Linked DNA regions of Nonomuraea africana. The protein of the gene in region 1 interacts with the protein of each later gene in a pairwise test. Links are inferred from orthologs where the notes say so. Each region holds a gene or a part of one and is shown in the gene's direction. Other genes may lie near its edges.

The links.
Region 2: the proteins of ligA (region 1) and leuS interact in binary tests that used the Escherichia coli proteins (3 or more experiments, as listed by UniProt). The link is inferred for Nonomuraea africana from one-to-one orthologs.

What each region holds. Positions count from the first base shown.
Region 1 is NZ_JADBEF010000001.1:6,032,270-6,035,533, reverse strand. Bases 233-3,184 are described here. They hold ligA (NAD-dependent DNA ligase LigA), read left to right. Parts: upstream 233-594; coding sequence 595-2,775; downstream 2,776-3,184. Other genes in these bases: H4W81_RS28620 (putative bifunctional diguanylate cyclase/phosphodiesterase), read left to right, coding at 3,168-3,184; H4W81_RS28625 (EF-hand domain-containing protein), read left to right, coding at 2,800-3,009; H4W81_RS28635 (hypothetical protein), read left to right, coding at 233-518. Outside these bases: H4W81_RS49505 (caspase, EACC1-associated type), read left to right, coding at 1-107; more of H4W81_RS28635, read left to right, coding at 117-232; more of H4W81_RS28620, read left to right, coding at 3,185-3,264. UniProt on the Escherichia coli protein: DNA ligase that catalyzes the formation of phosphodiester linkages between 5'-phosphoryl and 3'-hydroxyl groups in double-stranded DNA using NAD as a coenzyme and as the energy source for the reaction.
Region 2 is NZ_JADBEF010000001.1:793,744-797,126, forward strand. Bases 260-3,330 are described here. They hold leuS (leucine--tRNA ligase), read left to right. Parts: upstream 260-590; coding sequence 591-3,071; downstream 3,072-3,330. Other genes in these bases: H4W81_RS03695 (DUF1697 domain-containing protein), read left to right, coding at 3,278-3,330. Outside these bases: H4W81_RS03685 (hypothetical protein), read right to left, coding at 1-65; more of H4W81_RS03695, read left to right, coding at 3,331-3,383.

The sequences.
Region 1 (3,264 bases):
TGCGCGATCCGGTCGCCGAGGCATGCGAGATCGCCCATGGAGGGCTGGACGAGAAGGAGTGGATGCGACTGACCGACGGGCTCGCCTACCAGCGTTCGTGTCGTTAGGAGAAGACCGTGATCATGCGAATCGCCGTCACCGCCCTGCTCACCACCGCCCTCTTACCCGCCGCCACGGATTCGGCCACAGTCGTCACCGGCCCCGACCGCAACCGGGCCACGATCTACGCCTCGATCGACAACGGCCACAAGCTGACCGTCCGCATTCCCCGGGTCACCGACAAGAACAGACCCAAGTGCACCTGGGTGATCCTGCGTCTGCAACGCACGAGCGGGCCCAAGCGGACGGTGCCCACCTGGGAGGCCGCCACCAACCGCAACTGCGGCAACAGGACAGACGATCTCCCCACCTTCTCCAGAGACGGCATCGCGCGGGCATGGGCGAAGTTGTGCGTCTCGTCGCGATCCAGGCCCGCTTCTCCGTGCTCGGAGACCTGGGTCCCGCTGAGCGAGCGGTGAACAGCACCCCTACGGGCTCCGGTCTGTCGGTGTCGCGAGATAGCGTTCTCCCAGGGTTGACGGAGGGAGATTCCTGATGAGCGCCGAGGTCGAGGGCGTGCCGGTGGACGCGCTGAAGCGGCACGCCGAGCTGAGCGAGCTGGTCGAGGACGCGCGCTGGCGCTACTACGTCCTCGACCAGCCCACGGTGAGCGACGCGCAGTTCGACGGGTGGTTCAACGAGCTGCTCCAGCTCGAACAAGCCCATCCCACGCTGCAGACGCCCGACTCGCCGACGCAGAAGGTGGGCGCGCCGGCCGCGGGCGATTTCGCCAAGGTCCAGCACCTGCAGAAGATGGAAAGCCTCGACAACGCCTTCAACGACGCCGACATCGCCGCCTGGCAGACCAGGGCCGAGCGGCTGGCGGAGGGCGACCCCGGGCCCTACCTGTGCGAACTGAAGATCGACGGTCTCGCCATCGCGCTGGTCTACCGCGACGGCAAGCTGGACCGCGGCGCCACCAGGGGCGACGGGCGCACCGGCGACGACGTGACGCCCAACGTCCGCACGATCAAGGGCATCCCGCACCGGCTCGAGGGCGACGACGTGCCCTCGCTCGTCGAGGTGCGCGGCGAGGTCTACATCCCCGTCGAGGAGTTCGGCAAGCTCAACGAGCAGCTGGTCGCGCAGGGCAAGGCGCCCTTCGCCAACCCGCGCAACGCCGCGGCGGGCACGCTGCGGCAGAAGGACCCCCGCATCACCGCGCAGCGGCCGCTGCGGATGCTGGTCCACGGAGTCGGCGTCTGGGAGGGCGCGGCCGAGCCGCAGACCCAGTCGCAGGTCTACGACCGGCTGAGGGAGTTCGGGCTGCCGGTGAGCGACCTCTACCGGGTGGTGCCCGACCTCACCGGCATCAACGACTTCATCGAGCACTACCGGGCGCACCGCCACGACCCCGCCTACGAGATCGACGGCGTGGTCGTCAAGGTCGACAAGATCAGGACCCAGCGCGAGCTCGGCTCCACCTCGCGGGCGCCGCGCTGGGCGATCGCCTACAAGTACCCGCCGGAGGAGGTCAACACCAAGCTCCTCGACATCGAGGTGGGCGTCGGCCGCACCGGCAGGGTCACGCCCTACGCGGTGATGGAGCCCGTGCTCGTGGCGGGGTCCACGGTCGAGCGGGCCACGCTCCACAACGCGGCGATCGTCGTCAAGAAGGGCGTGCTCATCGGCGACACCGTCGTCCTGCGCAAGGCGGGCGACGTCATCCCCGAGATCGTCGCCCCCGTGACGGCGCTGCGCGACGGCTCCGAGCGCGAGTTCGTCATGCCGACCCACTGCCCCGAGTGCGGCACCGAGTTGGCCTACGAGAAGGAGGGCGACGCCGACCTGCGCTGCCCCAACGCCCGCTCGTGTCCCGCGCAGATCCGTGAGCGGCTCTACTTCGCGGCGGGGCGGCGCGCCCTCGACATCGAGGGCCTCGGCTACGTCGCCGCCACCGCGCTGACCCAGCCGGTCGAGGGGCAGGAGCCGGTGCTGCGCACCGAGGCCGACCTGTTCGACCTCACGCTCGAGCAGCTGATCCCGATCAGGTCGGTGGTGCGCGACCAGGAGACCGGCCTGCCCAAGATCGACCCGAAGACCGGCGAGCCGAAGGTGGTCTCGTTCTTCTCCAACGTCAGCGGCGTGCCGAGCCAGAACGCGCTGAAGCTCCTCGCCGAGCTGGAGGAGGCCAAGAAGGTGCCGCTCTGGCGGGTGCTGGTCGCGCTCTCCATCCGCCACGTCGGGCCGCCCACCGCCCAGGAGCTCGCGGGCGCGCTGCGCTCCATCGACGCGGTCATGAACGCCTCCGAGGAGGAGCTGGCCGCGGTCGAGGGCATCGGCCCGAGGGTCGCCGCGACCATCCGCGAGTGGTTCGAGGTCGACTGGCACCGTGAGATCGTCGAGCGCTGGAAGGCGGCGGGCGTCCGCATGGAGGACGAGCCCGCCCCCGAGAAGGGCCCGCAGATCCTCGAGGGGCTCACTTTCGTGGTCACCGGCACCCTGGAGGGCTTCACCCGCGACTCGGCCGCCGAGGCCATCACCTCGCGCGGGGGCAAGGTCGCCGGGTCGGTCTCGAAGAAGACCGCCTTCGTGGTGGTGGGCGAGAACGCCGGCTCCAAGTACGACAAGGCGGTCAGCCTGGGCGTGCCCATCCTCAACGAGGCCGGGTTCAGGGTGCTGCTGGACCAAGGTCCCGAAGCCGCTGCGGAGGTCGCCGTAAAGCCGGAAGAATAGGCTTACCTATAGAAAGGTGGCCATATGTCCGATCTCAGCGGTGAGCGGTTGGCGGAGCTCCGTCAGGCCTTCGACTCGATCGACGCCAGCGGCGACGGGTTCATCAGCGAGGAGGAGTTCCTCAGGCACTTCCCCGACCTGCCCGCCGAGGCGCTCGGATCGCTGGAGGAGGCCGCCGATGCCGACGGAGACGGCCGGATCTCCTTCGAGGAGTTCGTCCGTCTCCTGGGCTGACAGCCCCCGCACGCTCGCCTCCTTCGCAAAACCGTACAAAAGACGCTTCTTGCCGAAAAATATGGGCAAGTGGGGTGACGGAACGTAGGCGGGTGGTTTCGGGAAGTGGGGTGAAGGTCGTACCCTCCCATAGTGACCTCATGGGGGTTCTGTTACCAATGACCGACCCGAATGACACGCGCGACACGGGACCACGCGTAGGCACCCCGTTGTGGGCCTTCCTCGCAGGCGTCTCCGTGATCGGCTTCACCGCGC
Region 2 (3,383 bases), 5.2 Mb from region 1 along the record:
GGGGCCTCGGGCCACGAGCCCGAGGCGGGCTCGATGCGCGGGGCCTCGGGCCAGGCCGTGGGCACCGGCTCGTCGCGGGGAGCCTCTGGCCACGACGTCGGCACTTCGGGCCAGGACGGCGGCAAGGGTGACGCTCCGGAATTCTCCGTTGCCATTGCTGCCGTACCTCCCGAGGTTATGTCCGGATTGGACGCACCCGGCATGATCTCATGCGATGCCGGTGGTTCCGCAGCCAAACGTGAGAAGCCGGTGGGATCGGTCGGCGGATCCTGCATGGGCAGGTCGTCGTGCTCCCGTCCGGGCTCAGCTGAGCGCGCCACAGTGACGAGAGTAGACTAAAGGGACATAAGTGGGCGCATGGAGTGTAGAAGGTCGCATACCCCACCCTCGGTCTCGCGGGAGTAGAAGCGTCCATTGTGCCCGGATGTCCCCTGCCAGGCATGGCTTTTCCTGAAGACGAAGGGTTGCGGGCTGCGCTACTCTTGGCGTATGCGTTCCGCGACCCAGCTCCTTAGCGGGCCGCGACGGCCGTCGAGCTGAACCTCCCGTCGTCGCGGCAGCCCCTCGTTGCGTGAACGGGGGGTTTTCTTATGGGTCAGAGTCAACCGAAGGACATCGCCGTGAGTGAGTACGATCCGCAGGCGCTGCAGGCCAAGTGGCAGCAGCGATGGGAGGAGCAGGACCCCTTCCGGGCGAGCGAGGACGCCGCCGACACCCGGGAGCGGCGCTACATGCTCGACATGTTCCCCTACCCCTCGGGCGACCTGCACATGGGACACGGCGAGGTGTTCGCCATCGGCGACGTCGTCGCGCGCTACTGGTTCCAGAAGGGCTACAACGTCCTGCACCCGATCGGCTGGGACTCCTTCGGCCTGCCCGCCGAGAACGCCGCGATCAAGCGCAACGCGCACCCGGCCGAGTGGACCTACGCCAACATCGAGACGCAGGCCACCTCCTTCAGGCGTTACGGGATCTCCTTCGACTGGTCGCGCCGCCTGCACACCAGCGACCCCGAGTACTACCGCTGGAACCAGTGGCTGTTCATTCGCTTCTTCGAGCGCGGCCTGGCCTACCGCAAGGGCGGCCTGGTCAACTGGTGCCCCAACGACCAGACCGTGCTGGCCAACGAGCAGGTCGTCGCGGGCAAGTGCGAGCGCTGCGGCGCCGAGGTCGTGCGCCGCGAGCTGACCCAGTGGTACTTCAAGATCACTGACTACGCCGACCGGCTGCTGGACGACATGGCAGGGCTGGAGGGCGGCTGGCCCGAGCGCGTGCTGACCATGCAGCGCAACTGGATCGGCCGCTCCACCGGCGCCGACGTGAAGTTCGAGATCGAGGGCCGCGACGAGCCGGTCACGGTCTACACCACCCGCCCTGACACCCTGTACGGCGCGACCTTCTTCGTCGTCGCGGTCGACGCGGCGCTGGCCGACGAGATCGTCACCGACGAGCACCGGGCGGCCTTCGAGGCCTACCGCGCCGAGGTCGCGAAGCTGAGCGACATCGAGCGGCTGTCCCTGGAGAAGGAGAAGACCGGCGTCTCCCTGGGCCGCCACGCGATCAACCCGGTCAACGGCGAGCGCATCCCGGTCTGGGCCGCCGACTACGTGCTGTCCGACTACGGCCACGGCGCGATCATGGCCGTGCCCGCGCACGACCAGCGCGACCTCGACTTCGCCCGCACCTTCGACCTGCCGGTCAGGGTCGTCGTCCACACCGGCCTGGCCGACCCCGGCGAGACCGGCGTCGCCACCCCCGGCGAGGGCAAGCTGGTCAACTCCGGGCCGCTGGACGGCCTGACCAAGACCGAGGCGATCGCGAAGATCATCGACGTGCTGGAGGAGCGCGGCACGGGCGTCGCGACCGTCAACTACCGCCTGCGCGACTGGCTGCTGTCCCGCCAGCGCTTCTGGGGCACGCCGATCCCGATCATCCACTGCCCCGACTGCGGCGAGGTGCCCGTCCCCGACGAGCAGCTGCCCGTCACGCTGCCCGACCTGCGCGGCGAGGCGCTGTCGCCCAAGGGCGTCTCCCCGCTGGCCAGCGCCACCGACTGGGTGAACGTCGAGTGCCCCAAGTGCGGCGGCGCCGCCAAGCGCGACACCGACACCATGGACACCTTCGTCGACAGCTCCTGGTACTACCTGCGCTACACCGACCCCGGCTACACCGACGGCCCGTTCGACGTGGAGAAGGTCCGCCAGTGGGGCCCGGTCGACCAGTACGTCGGCGGCGTCGAGCACGCGGTGCTGCACCTGCTGTACTCCAGGTTCTTCACCAAGGTGCTGCACGACATGGGCATGGTCGACTTCACCGAGCCGTTCCTGCGCCTGCTGAACCAGGGCCAGGTCATCAACGGCGGCAAGGCGATGTCGAAGTCGCTGGGCAACGGCGTCGACCTGGGCGAGCAGATCGACTCCTTCGGCGTCGACGCGGTACGGCTGACCATGGTCTTCGCCGGCCCGCCCGAGGACGACATCGACTGGGCCGACGTCTCGCCCGCCGCCTCGCAGAAGTTCCTGGCCAGGGTCTTCCGCGTGTTCAACGAGGTGGCCAGCGAGCCCGGCGTCCCCTTCGCCGACGGCGACCTGGAGCTGCGCAAGTTCACGCACAGGACCATCGACGAGGTCACCAAGCTGGTCGAGTCGCACAAGTTCAACGTCGCGGTGGCCCGCATGATGGAGCTGACCTCGGCGATCCGCAAGGCGATCGACTCCGGGCCTGGCGCCGCCGACCCTGCCGTGCGTGAGGGCGCCGAGGCGCTGGCGGTCATGCTGTCGCTGGTCGCGCCGTACACCACGGCCGAAGGCTGGGAGCGCCTGGGCCGCACCGGCTCGGTCGCCCACGCGGGCTGGCCGGTCGCCGAGCCCGCGCTGCTGGTGCAGGACTCCGTGACCTGCGTGGTGCAGGTGGCGGGCAAGGTGCGCGACAGGCTGGAGGTCTCGCCCGACATCTCCGACACCGACCTGCGCGCGCTGGCGCTGGCCTCCGAGAAGGTGCGCGCGCACCTGTCCGGCGACCCGCGCAAGGTGATCGTCCGCGCGCCGAAGCTGGTCAACATCGTTCCCTAGCCGCACGTTCTTTCCTCGCCGCGCGTGCGGCGAGGCGCGGGCAGAGCGGCGGGTACGGCAAGGCGGGCTGACGGCCACCGGGGTCACTCGGTGGCCGTCCGTCTTTCACGCATCCTCCAGCAGGACTTCGGTGCCCGCCGTGACGTCGGCTCGTTCGCCGTGATACCTGACCGTAGTTGGCAGGTTCCCGGCGTAGCGTTCGAGACATGCGATACGTGGCGCTCCTGCGCGGGATCAACGTCAATCCCGGCACCCAGATCGACATGGCCGACCTGCGCGGCCTGCTCGAAGGGCTCGGCTACACCGCCGTCC